DNA from 3 places in the Streptomyces sp. R44 genome. Region 2 is predicted to be linked to each of the others. Evidence: riboswitches for the same ligand, from Rfam matches in the RefSeq annotation. Region 2 holds a riboswitch; each other region holds the start of a gene.
The links. A riboswitch is a leader RNA that binds a small molecule or an ion and turns the genes downstream of it on or off. The one in region 2 is predicted to bind cyclic di-AMP.
Positions count from the first base shown of each region.

Region 1: another riboswitch for cyclic di-AMP. It lies ahead of AB5J54_RS29690 (M23 family metallopeptidase); the one in region 2 lies ahead of AB5J54_RS16230 (transglycosylase family protein).
Region 3: another riboswitch for cyclic di-AMP. It lies ahead of AB5J54_RS33150 (peptidoglycan DD-metalloendopeptidase family protein); the one in region 2 lies ahead of AB5J54_RS16230 (transglycosylase family protein).

Region 1 covers NZ_CP163444.1:6,380,961-6,386,811, forward strand. The annotation lists gene AB5J54_RS29680 (M16 family metallopeptidase) at 1-1,004, shown strand, start outside; gene AB5J54_RS29685 (M16 family metallopeptidase) at 1,001-2,398, shown strand; cyclic di-AMP (ydaO/yuaA leader) riboswitch at 2,599-2,763, shown strand; gene AB5J54_RS29690 (M23 family metallopeptidase) at 2,776-3,546, shown strand; gene AB5J54_RS29695 (GntR family transcriptional regulator) at 3,735-4,418, shown strand; gene AB5J54_RS29700 (HPr family phosphocarrier protein) at 4,553-4,834, opposite strand; gene AB5J54_RS29705 (GNAT family N-acetyltransferase) at 5,042-5,851, shown strand, end outside.
Region 2 covers NZ_CP163444.1:3,528,137-3,533,987, forward strand. The annotation lists gene AB5J54_RS16210 (exopolyphosphatase) at 1-428, opposite strand, end outside; gene AB5J54_RS16215 (DUF501 domain-containing protein) at 425-967, opposite strand; gene AB5J54_RS16220 (septum formation initiator family protein) at 995-1,465, opposite strand; gene eno (phosphopyruvate hydratase) at 1,556-2,842, opposite strand; gene AB5J54_RS16230 (transglycosylase family protein) at 3,168-3,872, opposite strand; cyclic di-AMP (ydaO/yuaA leader) riboswitch at 3,876-4,049, opposite strand; gene AB5J54_RS16235 (transglycosylase family protein) at 4,308-5,318, opposite strand; gene AB5J54_RS16240 (cytochrome P450) at 5,413-5,851, opposite strand, start outside.
Region 3 covers NZ_CP163444.1:7,083,403-7,089,253, forward strand. The annotation lists gene AB5J54_RS33130 (aspartate aminotransferase family protein) at 1-1,009, shown strand, start outside; gene AB5J54_RS33135 (helix-turn-helix domain-containing protein) at 1,085-1,714, shown strand; gene AB5J54_RS33140 (DUF6126 family protein) at 1,748-1,903, shown strand; gene AB5J54_RS33145 (tyrosine-protein phosphatase) at 1,910-2,731, opposite strand; cyclic di-AMP (ydaO/yuaA leader) riboswitch at 3,088-3,260, shown strand; gene AB5J54_RS33150 (peptidoglycan DD-metalloendopeptidase family protein) at 3,265-4,206, shown strand; gene AB5J54_RS33155 (SGNH/GDSL hydrolase family protein) at 4,370-5,164, shown strand; gene AB5J54_RS33160 (STM4011 family radical SAM protein) at 5,151-5,851, opposite strand, start outside.

The DNA of each region.
Region 1 (5,851 bases), 2.9 Mb from region 2:
TGGAGGCCGACCGCATGGGCTCGCTGCTCGCCGCCCTGGACGACGAGTCCATGGAGAACCAGCGGGACGTCGTCAAGAACGAGCGCCGCCAGCGCTACGACAACGTGCCGTACGGCACCGCCTTCGAGAAGCTGACCGCCCTCGCCTACCCGGAGGGCCACCCCTACCACCACACGCCGATCGGCTCCATGGCCGACCTGGACGCGGCGACCCTGGAGGACGCGCGGAACTTCTTCCGCACGTACTACGCCCCGAACAACGCCGTGCTGTCCGTCGTCGGCGACATCGACCCGGTGCAGACGCTCGCCTGGGTCGAGAAGTACTTCGGCTCCATCCCCGCCCACGACGGCAAGCCCGAGCCGCGCCCCGGCGACCTGCCCGAGGTCATCGGCGAGCAGCTGCGCGAGGTCGTCGAGGAGGAGGTCCCGGCGCGCGCGCTGATGGCCGCCTACCGGCTGCCGCACGACGGCACGCGCGCGGCGGACGCCGCCGACCTGGCCCTGACGGTCCTGGGCGGCGGGGAGTCCTCCCGCCTGCACAACCGTCTGGTCCGCCGCGACCGTACGGCCGTCGCCGCCGGCTTCGGCCTGCTGCGGCTCGCCGGCGCGCCCTCGCTCGGCTGGCTGGACGTCAAGACCTCCGGAGGCGTCGAGGTCCCGCAGATCGAGGCGGCCGTCGACGAGGAGCTCGCCCGGTTCGCCGCCGAGGGCCCCACGCCCGAGGAGATGGAGCGCGCGCAGGCCCAGTTGGAGCGCGAGTGGCTGGACCGGCTCGGCACCGTCGCGGGCCGCGCCGACGAACTGTGCCGGTTCGCCGTGCTGTTCGGTGACCCGCAGCTCGCCCTGACCGCCGTCGACCGCGTCCTGGACATCACCGCCGAGGAGGTGCAGGCGGTCGCCGCGGCCAAGCTGCGCCCCGACAACCGCGCGGTGCTCGTCTACGAGCCCCTGGCGACCGAGCAGACCGCCGACGGCGACGACCACGAAGAGGGAGCGGACCAGTGACCGACGCCGCCGCGTCTTTGACGAGCATGGACTTCCACCCGCAGCCCCAGCCGGGCACCGCGAAGCCGTGGGCCTTCCCGGCCCCGGACCGGGGGAAGCTGGACAACGGTCTGACGGTGCTCACCAGCCACCGTCCCGGCCAGCAGGTCGTCGCCGTGGAGATCTTCCTGCCGGCCCCGCTGGACGCCGAGCCCGCCGGTCTCGACGGTGTCGCGACCATCATGGCCCGCGCGCTCTCCGAGGGCACCGACGAGCACAGCGCCGAGGAGTTCGCGGCCGAGCTGGAGCGCTGCGGCGCCACGCTCGACGCGCACGCCGACCACCCGGGCGTACGGGTCTCCCTGGAGGTCCCGGTCTCCCGGCTGCCCAAGGCGCTCGGCCTGCTCTCCGAGGCCCTGATCGCCCCGGCGTTCCTCGACACCGAGGTCGAGCGGCTCGTGCGCAACCGTCTCGACGAGATCCCGCACGAGACGGCCAACCCGGCCCGCCGCGCCGCGAAGCAGCTCTCCAAGGAGCTGTTCCCGGCCGAGTCCCGGATGTCCCGGCCGCGCCAGGGCACCGAGGAGACCGTCGCCGCGATCGACGCCGCCGCCGTCCGCGCCTTCTTCGAGGCGCATGTCCGGCCCGGCACGGCCACCGCCGTGGTCGTCGGCGACCTGACCGGCGTCGACCTCGACAAGGTCCTCGCCGAGACGCTGGGCGCCTGGACCGGTGAGCCCGCCGAGCCGCTCCCGATGCCGTCGATCACCGCCGACGACACCGGACGGGTCGTCATCGTGGACCGTCCCGGCGCCGTGCAGACGCAGCTGCTCATCGGCCGGATCGGCCCCGACCGGCACGACCGCGTCTGGCCGGCCCAGGTCCTCGGCACGTACTGCCTCGGCGGCACCCTGACCTCGCGTCTGGACCGGGTCCTGCGCGAGGAGAAGGGCTACACGTACGGCGTGCGGGCCTTCGGCCAGGTGCTCCGCTCGGACGCCGAGGGGAACGGCGCCTCGATGCTCGCCATCAGCGGGTCCGTCGACACCCCCAACACCGGCCCGGCACTCGACGACCTGTGGAAGGTGCTGCGCACGCTGGCCGCCGAGGGCCTCACCGACGCCGAGCGCGAGACGGCCGTGCAGAACCTGGTGGGCGTGGCGCCCCTCAAGTACGAGACGGCCGCCTCCGTCGCCGGGACGCTCGCCGACCAGGTGGAGCAGCACCTCCCGGACGACTTCCAGGCCCAGTTGTACGCGCGCCTGGCCGAGACCGGCACGGTCGAGGCGACGGCCGCGGTGGTCAGCGCCTTCCCGGTGGACCGGCTCGTCACCGTGCTCGTCGGCGACGCGGCGCAGATCGCGGAGCCGGTGCGCGCTCTCGGCATCGGTGAAGTGACCGTCGTGACGGGCTGATTCCGGCTCCCGGACGACAACAGGAGGGCCCCGACGGCATAGTTCGTCGGGGTCCTCCGCTTTGTCCGTATTGCCTGCAAGGATGATCGTTTGCCCTGTGGCATGTCTTACAAAAGGCGTGTCCGGTTGGTGATTGAAAGACGATCCGCATAGCGTCGGGGCGACTGTTCGTCAGTTGCACGTGCCGCACCCGCGGCATCGGACAGTCATCGCCGAGTCCCCGTCAGGCGCGAGCCTGGGGAGCCGGGGACCCACACGTAGTCCCTGGGGTGAATCGGGCGCCTTCGTCTCGACGGAGGGGCTCGTAGGAGACCTTCCTGCTCCGAACCCGTCAGCTAACCCGGTAGGCGAGAAGGAAGGAAAGGACCAGCCCCTTCATGGCGTTCACCCGTGCCACCGGGAAGCATCGTGGTCCGAGCCGGATGGCGCGCCGCAGCGCGGGCATCGCCGGCGTCGCGACCATCGCCACCACCGGCGTCATCGGAACCCTCGCCTCCCCGGCGCTCGCCGCCGACACGGACAAGCACTCCCTCGAGGACACCGGCCTCACCCAGGTCATCACCGAGGACTCCCTCGTCGACCCGATCAACGCCCAGGCCGCCGCCCAGGAGCAGGAGGCCGACGAGGCCATCGCCAAGGCGAAGGCCAAGGCCGAGGCGAAGCGCAAGGCCGAGGCCCGCGCCAAGGAGATCCGCCTGGAGCGCGAGCGCGCCGCCCGCGAGGCCGAGCGCCGCCGCCTGGCCTCCTTCCAGCTCCCCGTCGCCGGCTCGTACGTCTCCACCGGCTACAAGACCGGCGGCTCGCTCTGGTCCTCCGGCAGCCACTCCGGCGTCGACTTCCACGCCGCCTACGGCACCCGGGTCGTCTCCGTCGGCTCCGGCACCGTCGTCGAGGCCGGCTGGGGCGGCGCGTACGGCAACAACATCGTGATCCGGATGAGCGACGGCACGTACACCCAGTACGGTCACCTCTCCTCCATCGGGGTCTACGTCGGCCAGACCGTCGAGCCGGGCCAGCAGATAGGCGTCTCGGGCTCGTCCGGCAACTCCACCGGCCCGCACCTCCACTTCGAGGCGCGCACGAGCCCCGAGTACGGCTCGGACATCAACCCCGTCGCGTACCTCCGCGCCCGCGGCGTCAACGTCTGACCGACCCGCCGCGCACCGCGTCGCAAAAGCCCCGGCTCGTACTGAGCCGGGGCTTTTCGCTGACCAAAAGACATCCATGGATTCCGCTGGGGCATCGGAAATTCCGGCGCGCTGCAATAGAGTCGCAGATCGGGCGCAGAACAGGCGCCGACGGAATTGACTCGCGCGGACCAAGGCGGAGGTCGGACATGCGCATTCCCGCGCACTCGGTATGCACGGCGATCCGGGACGACATCGTCTCCGGCGTGTTCGAGCGGGGCAGCCGGCTGACCGAGGAGCAGCTCGCCCGCCGGTACGGGGTCTCCCGCGTCCCGGTCCGCGAGGCGCTGCGCACCCTGGAGTCCGAGGGCTTCGTCGTCACCCGTCGCCACGCGGGTGCCCATGTCGCCGAGCCGACCGAGCAGGAGGCGGCCGATCTGCTGGACATGCGGGCGCTGCTCGAACCGCTGGGGGCCGCACGGGCGGCGCAGCGGCGCACGGAGGCCCATCTCAAGGTGCTGCGCGGCCTGGTCAGGCTGGGGCAGGAGCGGGCCAGGCGCGGGCAGGGCGAGGATCTGCGCTCGCTCGGCGGCTGGTTCCACGAGACGCTGGCGCAGGCCTCCGGGAGCCCGGCCCTGACGGCGCTGCTCACCCAGCTGCGGCACAAGATCGCCTGGACGTACGTGGTGGACCAGCCCGTCCAGCCGGTGGAGGCCTGGGCCGAGCACGGCGCGATCGTGGACGCCGTGGCACGCGGGGACGCCGAGCGGGCGAGGTCGCTGACCGCGCTGCACGCGGAGCGTTCGATGGTGCTGCACCGGCTCAAAAGTCCGGGGCGCGGCGGTGTGAGTGTTTCGCAACATGCCGTCAACACGGCGAGTGCCCGGAATTAACACGCACGCCGTATACAAAGAATAGGCATTCGGCCGCGTCTTTTGTGCTGCCCGGAAATAGATGCGGGGGAATGCGAATGGCCGTGGCCGCCGGAATTTCGGCGGCCACGGCCATTCGGGGAACGGGGCGAGGGTCAGACGGTCTCGGGGAGCTCGTCCAGGCCCTCGGCGACCAGCTTCGCCAGGCGGTCGAGCGCGGCCTCGGCGCCGTCGGCCTCCGAAGCGAGAACGATCTCCTCGCCGCCCTGCGCGCCCAGACCGAGCACCGCGAGCATGGAGGCGGCGTTCACGGGGGTGCCGTCGGACTTGGCGATCGTCACCGGCACGCCGGAAGCCGTGGCGGCACGGACGAAGATGGACGCGGGGCGGGCGTGCAGGCCCTCGGCCCAGCCGACGTTGACGCGGCGCTCAGCCATGGTGTTGCCCTTCAAGTCTCAAGCGGGTTGTCTAGACCAGTCTCTCACGGGTTGCGCGGTGCTCACACCGACCTGCGGCCCGGGAAGGACCATCCTTCGCCCCGGACCGGACCGTCCGTCGGCCCTTCCCAGCTTGCAACACCTTGCGTCTCGCATGCCCACCCCGCGACCGGTGCCACAGTCGTGTCGCGGCCGTAGGCTGACCCCATGCAGAGCGCGTCGGAGCAGTCGGAAGCGGCGGAACCACCGGCACCACCGGCGCGGCCGGGCCCAGCGGAGCACGCCTACCCCGACCACTGGGAGGCGGACGTCGTGCTCCGCGACGGCGGCACCGCGCGCATCAGGCCCATCACCGCCGACGACGCCGACCGGCTCGTCAGCTTCTACGAGCAGGTCTCGGACGAGTCGAAGTACTACCGCTTCTTCGCGCCCTACCCGCGGCTGTCCGCCAAGGACGTCCACCGCTTCACCCACCACGACTTCGTGGACCGGGTCGGACTCGCGGCGACCGTCGGCGGCGAGTTCATCGCCACCGTCCGCTACGACCGCATCAACGCCCAGGGGCTGCCCGCCTCGGCCCCCGCCGACGAGGCCGAGGTCGCCTTCCTCGTCCAGGACGCGCACCAGGGCCGGGGCGTCGCCTCCGCCCTCCTCGAACACATCGCGGCGGTCGCGCGCGAGCGGGACATCCGGCGCTTCGCCGCCGAGGTGCTCCCCGCCAACACCAAGATGATCAAGGTCTTCACCGACGCGGGCTACACCCAGAAGCGCAGCTTCGAGGACGGCTCCGTCCGGCTCCACCTCGACCTCGAACCGACCGACCGCTCCCTCGCCGTCCAGCGCGCCCGGGAACAGCGCGCCGAGGCCCACTCCGTGCAGCGCCTCCTCACCCCCGGATCCGTCGCCGTCGTCGGCGCCGGACGCGCACCGGGCGGCGTCGGCCGGACCGTCCTCCGCAACCTCCTCGGCGCCGGTTTCACGGGACGGGTGTACGCGGTGAACGCCGCGCTCACCGGG
Region 2 (5,851 bases):
TCGGTGGAGCCGCCGCCGATGTCCACGACGAGGCGACGGTCGTCCCCGTGCAGCTCGCCGGTGGCGCCGGTGAAGGAGAACTCGGCCTCCTGGTCGCCGGTGATGACCTCGGGCTCGACGCCCAGGATCTCCACGACCCCGTTCACGAAGTCCTGGCGGTTCTCGGCGTCGCGGGAGGCGGAGGTGGCGACGAAGCGGAGCCGCTCGGCGCCCAGCTCCTCGATGATCCCGGCGTACTCGCGGCAGGCCGCGAAGGTCCGCTCCAGGGCCTCGGGGGCGAGCCGGCCGGTCTTGTCGACGCCCTGCCCGAGCCGGACGATCGTCATCCGCCGGTCCAGCTCGATCAGCTCGCCCGTCTCGGGGTGGACGTCGGCGACGAGGAGGCGGATGGAGTTCGTACCGCAGTCGATTCCGGCGACCCGGGTCACTTCTCCCCGCCCTCCTTCTCGTCCCCGCACGGGTTCACGCACGGGCCCTTCGCCCACCACTCCGGCAGCATCGCGAGCGCCTCGTCGCCGAACGGGTTCACGCCCGGTCCCGCGGCGAGCGAGTGGCCGACGAGGACGTGCAGGCACTTGACCCGGTCCGGCATGCCGCCGGCGCTCGGGAAGCCCTCCAGGACCTCGATGGCGTCACGGCGGGCGATGTAGTCCTCGTGCGCGGCCCGGTAGGCGGCGGCGAGCTCCGGGTCGGTGGCGAGCCGGGCCTGCATCTCCTTCATGACCCCGTTGGCCTCCAGGGTGCCGATGGCCGAGGCCGCCCGGGGGCAGGTCAGGTAGTACGTGGTCGGGAACGGCGTGCCGTCGGGGAGCCGGGGCGCGGTCTCGACGACGTCCGGGTTGCCGCACGGGCAGCGGTGCGCGATGGCGCGCAGGCCGCGGGGCGGGCGGCCGAGCTGGAGCTCGAAGGCGGCGATGTCCGTCTCGGTCGGCTCGGTGCGTTCGGTCTGCGGAGGGGGCGTTTCCATGTCTGCCTTGTTCGTGTCGCGGAGGGGTCAGGGACGGTCGGCGTGGTCGACGCCGTCCCAGAGGTTGTCGTACCAGGGCCGGTCGGCCGCGCCCTGGTCGGCGCGGGGCCGTTGCTCCGCGTCGGGGTCGTTCACGGTGAAGCCGGTCTCGCCGGGGAGCAGGTAGTGCAGGTGCTCGCGGGCGAGGCGGCGGACGTAGGCCGGGTCCTGGAGGCGGGCCTTCTCGTCCTTCAGCTCCTCGACCCGCCGGGCGGCCTCGGCGGCCCTGCGCTCCTGCTCGGCGATCTCGCCCTGCTGGGAGACGTAGCTCCGCATCGGGTAGGCGAGCGCGACGACGAGGGAGCAGACCACGAGGGCGAGGAAGGCCGCGCGGCCGGTGAGCCGGGAGCGGCGGGCCTGGCGGCGGGTCTGGGAGCGGTAGACACGGGCGGCGGTCTGCTCGCCGAGCAGCTTGATCCGGGTCGCGGTCGAGAACCGGTCCCGGTCCTTCGCGGCCATGTCGTGTCGCCTCCCCTGTTCACGCGGACGTCCCCGCACACGGTACGGGACCGAGTGCGGGGACGTCCGTATCTACAGCGTCAGGCCTGTTCAGCCCTTGAAGCGCGGGAAGGCGCTGCGGCCGGCGTAGACCGCGGCGTCGTCGAGGATCTCCTCGATGCGCAGCAGCTGGTTGTACTTGGCGACGCGGTCCGAGCGGGCCGGGGCGCCGGTCTTGATCTGACCGCAGTTCACGGCGACGGCGAGGTCGGCGATGGTGACGTCCTCGGTCTCGCCGGAGCGGTGGGACATCATGCACTTGAAGCCGTTGCGCTGGGCGAGCTCGACGGCGTCGAGGGTCTCGGTCAGCGAGCCGATCTGGTTGACCTTGACCAGGAGGGCGTTCGCGGTGCCCTCCTCGATGCCGCGGGCCAGGCGCTCCGGGTTGGTGACGAAGAGGTCGTCGCCGACGATCTGGACCTTGGTGCCCAGCTTGTCGGTGAGGATCTTCCAGCCGGCCCAGTCGTCCTCGAACAGCGGGTCCTCGATGGAGACCATCGGGTACGCGGAGACGAGCTCCTCGTAGTACTCGGTCATCTCGGCGGCCGAGCGGGACTTGCCCTCGAACTCGTACGCGCCGTCCTTGTAGAACTCGGACGCGGCGACGTCGAGCGCGAGCGCGACATCGGTGCCCGGGGTGTAGCCGGCCTCCTTGATGGCCTCGACGATGAGGTCGAGGGCGGCGCGGTTCGACTCCAGGTTCGGGGCGAAGCCGCCCTCGTCGCCGAGGCCGGTGGAGAGGCCCTTGCGCTTCAGGACGCTCTTGAGGGTGTGGTAGATCTCCGCACCCCAGCGAAGGGCCTCGGAGAAGGACTCCGCGCCGATCGGGGCGATCATGAACTCCTGGATGTCCACGTTGGAGTCGGCGTGCGACCCACCGTTGAGGATGTTCATCATCGGAACGGGCAGCAGGTGCGCGTTCGGGCCGCCCAGGTAGCGGAAGAGGGGGAGGTCGCTGGCCTCGGAGGCGGCGTGCGCGACGGCGAGGGAGACGCCGAGGATGGCGTTGGCGCCGAGCGAGCCCTTGTTCTCGGTGGCGTCCAGGTCGAACATGGCCTGGTCGATCAGGCGCTGCTCGGTGGCGTCGTAGCCGACGAGCTCCGGGCCGATCTGCTCGATGACGGCGAGGACGGCCTTCTCGACACCCTTGCCCTGGTAGCGGTTGGGGTCACCGTCGCGAAGCTCGATGGCCTCGAACGCACCGGTGGAGGCGCCGGACGGAACGGCAGCACGGCCGGTGCTGCCGTCGTCGAGGCCGACCTCGACCTCGACCGTGGGGTTGCCTCGGGAGTCCAGGATTTCCCGGGCTACGACGACGTCGATGGACGGCACGAGCATCTCCTTCTGGGATGTGACGCTGGATGTGACGCAAGGTCGTGCAGGGTCGCGTGGCCTTGCGACAAGAGCCTAACCGGCTCGGGGGCTCCGGCCCGCCGTGCGCCCGCCCCCTGGGACGAAAAAGGACCCAAGGGCATGCATCCCGGGACGAAGGGCCCCAGATCTACTGGACGGTAACCGTCGTGACCCCGGGTCCTCTTGGGGGCGGGAACGGGGAAACCCCGGTCCGGCGCGCACGGGGGAAGGGGCACGCCGGACCGGGGTGGTCACCGCGGGAGGGTCGTCGGGGCCGCGTGAGCCGCCGGACTCACGCGAGCCGCCGGGCTCACTTCAGGTGGAGCTGCTGACCCGGGTAGATGAGGTCGGCGTTCTCGACGACGCCCTTGTTCAGCTCGAAGAGCTTGGCCCAGCCGCCCTTGACGCCGTGCGCCTGGGCGATCTTGCTGAGGGTGTCGCCGGCGACGACCTTGTACTCGCCGTCACCCTTCTTGACCTTCTTGCCGGTCGGGGTGGTGACGGTCTTCGGGGCCTTGCGCTGCTCGCTGCGGGTGGTCGGCTGCTCGGCGCGACGCTCCTGCTGCTTGGGGGCGGCCTCCTGCTTGGGGGCGGCCTGCTGGGTCTGCTGCGGGGTGCTCTCGGCGGCGCCGCCGTCGTAGGAGGCGCTGGAGAGGCCGACGCCGCAGCTCGGCCAGGCACCCTTGCCCTGGCCCGCGAGGACCTTCTCGGCGACGGCGATCTGCTGGGCCTTCGAGGCCAGGTCGGCGCGCGGGGCGTAGGCGGTGCCACCGAAGGCGGCCCAGGTGGAGTTGGTGAACTGCAGGCCGCCGTAGAAGCCGTTGCCGGTGTTGATGGACCAGTTGCCGCCGGACTCGCACTGGGCGACGGTGTCCCACTCGGCGGTGGTGGCGGCCGAGGCGGTGCCCGCGGTCAGCAGCGGGGCGGCGACGGCGACACCGGTGACGCCGACGAGCGTGGCGACCTGGGCGGCCTTGGAGGGACGGCGGTGTTTGCCCTTGGCGGAAAACAGCATGGGAATTCTCCTCACCGACGCCTGTGAGGTGAGCTGTCGGGTTCGGGCCGGAAAGTTGCCCGGCCGCGTGTCCTTGCACGCGGCTTCACCCCAAGCCGGTCGTCGGCCGTCTGTCTCAACGGCCGGGACCGGCACTTACCTTGGGTCCCCCACTCCTGCCTTCGGCGCTTGCGCGACGACTGTTCCCATCGGCCGACGGCAGGATTCGGCGTTTCGGTCGACGGGGCCCGCGGTGGCGAGCGGTGACGACCGTAGACACAGACCCACCGGAAGTTCAAAGAGGCTCATTGCGGAAATATCGCCCCTGCTTGCCCTCCGGTGGGCGGTGTTTGTGCAGGTGAGAGGTGACGGAAGCAAAGTTTGCGGACGTGACACGCCAGTTGGGACGAAGAGACCCATGTCTCACTTGCCCAGAACCGGACATAAGCCCGCGAACTAGCCTTCCGCCGCCACCGAACCGATCGTCAGGTCAAGGCTCTGACCAGGCAGGATGAGATCCGGATCGGCGCCCACCGTCCGCTTGTTGGCGTCGTAGAGGGCGGTCCAGCCTCCGGGGAGTTCGTTCTCCTCCGCAATGCCGGACAGGCTGTCGCCCGGCCGCACGGTGTACTCGCCCGAAGTGCCCTGACTGTCCGTTGCGCCCGAATTCGCCGCTTCGTCGGTCACCGGAGTGGCGTCGACCTTCTCCGCGGGCTTGCCCGTGCCCGACGCGTGTCGGCCGGTTTCGGACGAGTTGCCCGTTGCGCCGGTTTCCTCCGGGGCGGCGTCACCCCGGTGCTTGCCGGTGCCGGGCGTGGCCGACGGCACGTCACCCTTCGGCGTCTCAGACGAATCCGGCGTACCGGGCGTAACGGACGCGTCGGGCGTGACCGGGGCCGCGGGCGTGGTCGGCGCGGCGGGAGTGGCGGAGGTCGCCGGAGCGGTCGGCGTGGCGGGCGTCACGGCGGTGGTGGACGTGGCGGACCGCCCGGCGGACGACCCTTCGCCGCCCGCGGTGCGGTTGGACTCGGGGAGGGGGCCCGTGGGGGTGGTCGGGACGACGGTCGGGCCGGGGTTCACGCCGGTGGCCTTGCCGTCGTTCTTCAGGCCGGCGATCGGCGCGCAGGTGGCCCAGTCGTTGCTGCCCGCGTCGAGGGCCTTCTCGGCCACCGCGATCTGCTGGGCGCGGCTGGCGAGGTCGGGGCTGGGGGCGTAGGCGAGGCCGCCGTTCCGCTCCCAGCTGTCCTGGGTGAACTGGAGGCCGCCGTACATGCCGTTGCCGAAGTTGGCGCTCCACTGGCCGCCGGACTCGCACTCGGCGACCCGGTCCCAGGTGGTGGCGTCGGCGGCGGAGGCGGATCCGGTGGCGAGCAGCGGCAGCGCCATGGCGGATCCGGTGACGCCCGCGGCGACGACGATGGCGGGGGCCTGACGGGGGCGACGGTGTCGTCCGTTCCCGGAACGCATAGGAGGGCCTTTCGCGTGACGGCTGAGACTGCCGGGAAACGTAGCGGTATTCGAACGCCCGTCACAAGTCGATCGCCCCGCGATCACGTGAAGATCACATTTCTGATGGCTCGTCAGCGACCAACACGGGTACGGAAGGGGAGAACTCCACCGGAAGCGTGCGCAAACCACGCATGATGAGCCCACCGCGCCACCGGAGTTCGGACGGGTCGGCGGCAAGTCGCAGATCCGGCAGGCGAGTCAGCAGGGTCGCGAGCGCCGTCTGCCCTTCGAGGCGGGCGAGCGGTGCGCCGAGGCAGTAGTGGATGCCGTGCCCGTAGCCGAGGTGCTGGTTGTCACGCCGGGCGAGGTCGAGGGTGTCCGGCCCGTCGAACCGCGCCGGGTCCCGGTCGGCGGCGGCGAGCACCACGAGCACCGGGTCGCCCGCCGGGATCTCCTGCCCGCCGATGGTCAGCGCCCGTGTCGCGTACCGCCAGGTCGCCATCTCCACGGGCCCGTCGTACCGCAGCAGCTCCTCGACGCCGGTCTCCAGA
Region 3 (5,851 bases), 3.6 Mb from region 2:
CGAGGCCGTGGAGACCGCCCTCAAGTTCGCCCGGTACGCCACCGGGCGGCCGAGGGTCCTCTACTGCCACCACGCCTTCCACGGGCTCACCACCGGCTCCCTCTCCGTCAACGGCGAGCAGGGCTTCCGGGAGGGCTTCGACCCGCTCCTGCCGGACACGGCGATCCCGCTGGGTGATCTCGGGGCGCTGGAGCGGGAGCTGCGGAAGGGCGACGTGGCCGCCTTCGTCGTCGAGCCCATCCAGGGCAAGGGCGTCCACGAGGCACCGCCGGGCTTCCTCAGGGGTGCCCAGGAGCTGCTTCACCGGCACGGCGCGCTGCTCATCGCGGACGAGGTGCAGACGGGCCTCGGCAGGACCGGCGACTTCTACGCCTACCAGCACGAGGAGGGCGTCGAGCCGGACCTGGTCTGCGTCGCCAAGGCGCTCTCCGGCGGCTATGTGCCGGTCGGCGCCACCCTCGGCAAGGACTGGATCTTCAAGAAGGTCTACTCGTCGATGGACCGGGTCCTGGTCCACTCGGCCAGCTTCGGATCGAACGCGCAGGCCATGGCCGCCGGGCTCGCCGTCCTCTCGGTCATGGAGGACGAGGGCACCGTCGCCCACGCGCGCCGGATCGGCGAGCTGCTGTCGGGCCGGCTGAAGGAGCTCGTACCCCGGTACGAGCTGCTGCACGAGATCCGCGGGCGCGGCCTGATGATCGGGATCGAGTTCGGGCGGCCCTCCTCGCTCGGGCTGCGCGGGCGCTGGACGATGCTCCAGGCGGCCCGCAAGGGCCTCTTCGCCCAGATGGTCGTCGTCCCGCTGCTCCAGCGGCACCGGATCCTCACGCAGGTCTCCGGGGACCACCTGGAGGTGATCAAGCTGATCCCGCCGCTGATCATCGACGAGGGCGACGTGGACCGGTTCGTCACCGCCTTCACGGCGGTCATGGACGACGCCCACGGCGGCGGCGGGCTGATGTGGGACTTCGGGAAGACGCTGGTCAAGCAGGCGGTCGCGCAGCGCTGACCGGATCTCGCTGAAGGGTTTTGCCTCTGAGGCAAGAAACTTGCCTCAGAGGCATGATCCTGGCGGAATGGACGCATGGACCACGTCCCCGGGGACACCTCCCCGGACCCCGTCACCCCCGACGTCCTGCCCGAGGTCGCCCCCCAGCTGCGGGCCCTGCGCCGCCGCCGGGGACTCACCCTGGAGGCCGCCGCCCAGCGGGCCGGTCTCTCGCCGGCCCACCTCTCGCGCCTGGAGACCGGCAACCGGCAGCCCTCGCTGCCGATGCTGCTCGTCCTGTCCCGTATCTACGGTACGACGGTCTCCGAGCTCCTGGGCGAGACGCCCCCCGAACGCGACCCCGTCGTCCGGGCCGGCCGCTCCGAGCCCGTCGAGGCCGACGGCTGGATCTACCGCCAGGCGGGCGGTGCCGGGCGCGCCCTCCAGTGCCTGCGGGTCCACGTGCCGTACGCCACCCGGGCGGACATCGTGCGCGTCCACCCCGGCGAGGAGTGGATCCACGTCCTGGAGGGGCGGGTGCGGCTCGCGCTCGGCGAGGCCGTCCATGTGCTCGATCCCGGGGACAGCGCGCACTTCGACTCGCTCACCCCGCACCGGATCGGCGCCGCCACACCCGGCGGGGCCGAGCTGCTCTTCGTCCACACCCTGATGCAGAGCCCCGCCGCCGAGCTGTGCCTCGGCGACGGGACCCCGCATCGGCGCTGATGCTCCATGACGATTCTTCAGGAAAGGACCGATATGTCCGAGAAGTCCGTACCGGTCACCGGCGAGGAGCGCGGTGAAGGCAAGTTCCCCAAGGGGCTCGTGCTCCGTCTCTTCGCCTATCTGATCGCCGGCCACCTCTTCGCCGGTTTCCTCTACCTGCTCTTCATGCTGGGCGGGCAGAACCAGTAGCCGTGGCTACGCCTCGGTGAGGAACCGCTCCCGCAGCCGCTCGCGGGTCTCCGGGGCCAGCTTCAGGCCCTCGGAGAGATAGGCGTCCACCGATCCCCAGGTCGTCTCGATCGTGTCGAACGCGGCCCGCAGATACTCCACCCGCGCGTCGAAGAGCGGGCTGAGCAGCTCCATCACCTCGGGCGACATCGCGTCCGGGGAGGTGGAGCTGCGGCGCAGGTTGTAGCGGCGGTGCGGGGCGTTCGACTTCACGTAGTCGGCCTCGATGGCCTCCCGCTCGACCCCGACCGCGAGCAGGGTGATCGCGATGGCGACCCCGGCCCGGTCCTTGCCGGCCGCGCAGTGCAGCAGGGCCGGGACGCTCTCCTCGGCCATGGAGTGCAGAAGCCGGCTGTGCTCCGCGGTCCGCTCCAGCACGTTCCTGCGGTACGAATCGGACATCCGGGCGGCCGCCTTGCCGTCGCCGAGGATCTCCCGCAGCTGCGTGATCTCGCCCTCGCGCACCAGTCGCCAGAACTCCTTGCCGTCGGCCGGGTCGCTGAACGGTATGTTCACGTTCCGCACGCCGGGCAGCTCGACGTCCGTGCCCTCGTACTTCCGGTCCGCCTCGTTCCGGAAGTCGAAGACGGTGTGCAGGCCCAGCGAGGCGAGGAAGGCGGCGTCGTCCTCCGTCGCGTGCGCGAGGTGGCCGCTGCGGAAGAGGCGGCCGGCGCGGACGGCGCGCCCGTCCGTCGTCGGCAGGCCACCCACGTCCCGGAAGTTGCGGACCTCCGTCAGCTCGGGCTCGTCGGCTTCGGCGGGCGGGACCTGCGGCAGCTGCTGCGTCACGGCTGCTCCTGTTCTGTAGATCGGTTCCTGGGGCAATCATCTCGGGTGGGGGCCGGAACACGCACCCCCTCGGACGGGAATGGGTGATCTGTCCGTATTGAGGTGTTCGGGGTAACCCGCCCCGGTTGCAGGGGAGATGGGGATCGGCGCGTGAGCAGCGTCATAACCGTGACGGACCGTGCCTGATCGTCTTTTCCAAATACCCCCCGGGAAAAGGAGATCGAGGGGCCGTCATCCACGGAGGGTGACCGGATATCAGGCCGGATATCACGCGATTCGCGAGCACTTGAAAATCGTGGCTTGTTCACGCCGACCCCCCTCGTCTAGCGTCGCGCTCACTCCGGTCGGACCGCCGAATCCTGCCACCGCCCGGAATCCGCACTCACCCGTACAAGGCAGGAGCGGGGGACCCAGGTAAGTACGCCGATCCCTCGAAGAAGGACGGCTCGGGGTGAAGTCGCGTGAGAACGCGGCCGGACATCTCCAGTCCGAACCCGACAGCTCACCTCGCAGGCGACGGAGAGGAATTCGCCATGCCCGCGAAGGGTAAGCACCGCCGCCCCAAGGTCAACCGCCTGACCCGTGGCATCGCCGCCGCCGGCACCGGCGGCGCCGTCGTCGCCCTCCCGCTCCTCGGAGCCACCGGCGCCCACGCCGCCGAGCAGGCCGCCCCGGCCGCCGCTCCCGTCCACGCCGTCGCCCAGACGAAGGCCGCGCCCGCCGTCCAGGCGAAGGCCGCGCCGAAGACGTACTCCGTCGTCCGAGGCGACTACCTGTCGAAGATCGCCGCCGAGCACCACCTCGTCGGCGGCTGGCAGAAGCTCTACCAGGACAACCGCCAGGTCATCGGCGAGAACCCCTCGCTGATCCTGCCCGGCATGAAGCTCACCCTCGGCGCCAAGGGCACCGGGAAGGCCCACCCGAAGGCCACGCACAAGAGCACGCAGAGCGCCGGCAAGAACGGCGACACCCAGCGCGCCTCCCGCGGCAGCGAGCGCTCCTCGGCCCCGGCCGCCGCGACCACCTCCTCCTCTTCGTCGTCCTCCTCGTCGGCCGGCACGACCTCCTCCTCCGGCTGGGTCGCCCCGGTCAGCGGCGGCATCAGCACCCCGTACCGCGCCGCGGGCTCCATGTGGTCCTCCGGCTACCACACCGGTGTCGACTTCATCGCCTCCACCGGCACCACCGTCGTCGCGGTCGGCCCCGGCACCGTCTACTCCGCCGGCGACGGCGGCGCGTACGGCAACCAGGTCGTCATCCAGCACGCCGACGGCACCTTCTCGCAGTACGCCCACCTCTCCTCGATCTCCGTCTCCGCCGGCCAGACCGTCACCGGCGGCGAGCAGATCGGCCTCTCCGGCGCGACCGGCAACGTGACCGGCCCGCACCTGCACTTCGAGATGCGCACCGGGCCGGAGTACGGCTCCGACATCGACCCGCTGGCCGCGCTGCGGTCGCACGGCGTGAGCATCTGACCCCACGTCAACATGCCCTCGTCATCAGGGAGCCCGGCACGTACGTGCCGGGCTTCCGGCGTATTCCGGCTTGGCGGAATCTTTATCGGTGGCATATGTCACCCGGCGTCAACCCCTCCTTACGGTCGCGTAGGTCACACCCGAAGGGGAAAAATGTGCTCCCGTGGCAGACGATTCGAGATCAACAGACAAGAACGCATTCGGGTCGTACGCGGCGATCGGTGACAGCTTCACCGAGGGCGTCGGAGACCCCGGGCCCGACGGGACGTACGTCGGCTGGGCGGACCGCTTCGCGGTCCTGCTCGCCGACCAGCTGCCGGAGCACGACGACTTCCGCTACGCCAACCTGGCCGTACGCGGGCGCCTTCTCGACCAGATCGTGGCGGAACAGGTCCCCCGGGCGAAGGAACTCGCCCCCGACCTGGTGACCTTCTGCGCAGGCGGCAACGACATCATCCGCCCCGGGACGGACCCCGACGAGGTGGCCGAGCGCTTCGAGCGCGCCGTCGCCGACCTCACCTCCGCCGTCGGCACCGTCATGGTGACCACCGGCTTCGACACCCGTGACGTGACCCTGCTCAAGCACCTGCGCGGCAAGATCGCCACGTACAACGGACACGTCCGGGCCATCGCGGACCGCTACGACTGCCCGGTCCTCGACCTGTGGTCGCTGAAGTCCGTCCAGGACCGCCGTGCCTGGGACGACGACCGGCTGCACCTCTCGCCCGAGGGACACACCCGCGTCGCCCTGCGCGCCGCCCAGGTCCTCGGCATGCCGGTGCCCGCCGACCCCGACCAGCCCTGGCCGCCGGTCCCGCCGCGCGGCACGCTCGAGGTGCGCCGCGACGACATCCACTGGGCCAGGGAGTACCTGGTGCCGTGGATCGGGCGCCGGCTGCGCGGCGAGAGCTCCGGCGACCACGTCGAGGCCAAGCGCCCCGACCTCATGCCCCTGTAGCGGACGGTACGGCGGCGGGGATCCGCTCCAGGACCCCGCCGGCGAACACGTCGTACAGCGGCAGCGTCTCCAGGTGGACGTAGCCGATGTGGCAGTCGCAGACGGCGAGGGGGCAGGCGCGGGGACGCAGGGCGGCACGGTACGAGCCGTCGTACAGGTTCCCCAGCTCGGCCCTGACGAAGTGGCAGCGCCGCACCGTCCCCTCGCCGTCCACCGAGATCACCGATTCACCGGTGCGGCAGGGCAGCCCCGCCGAGCGGTGCGGATGCCGGCTGTACGGGAACAGCGGGTCGAGCTCCGTCCAGCCCTCGGCCTCCGCGTCGGTGTACGTGTGGCCCTCGGCCGCGTTCACCCAGAGGTAGACGTGCGGCGGCAGCGCCGCCCGCAGCCGGCGGGCCTCCTCCCGGTGCTCCGGAAGACCGACCACCCCGACGCTGTAGCGGACGTTCCGCCGGGTGAGCTCCCGGCACTTCGTGAGGAACCGCTCGTACGGAGTCTGCCCCGGGTGGTACGTGCACCAGAGCGCCACGCTCTCCGGGTCCGCCTCGGCCAGCCACTCCGTCCGGCAGCTCAGATTGGTCTGGATCGCCACCCGCTCCACCTGGGGGAGCCGCGACAGCTCGACCAGCGCCCGCCGGTACCAGGAGCGGACCAGGCCCTCGCCCCACGGGGTGAAGAGGATCCGCA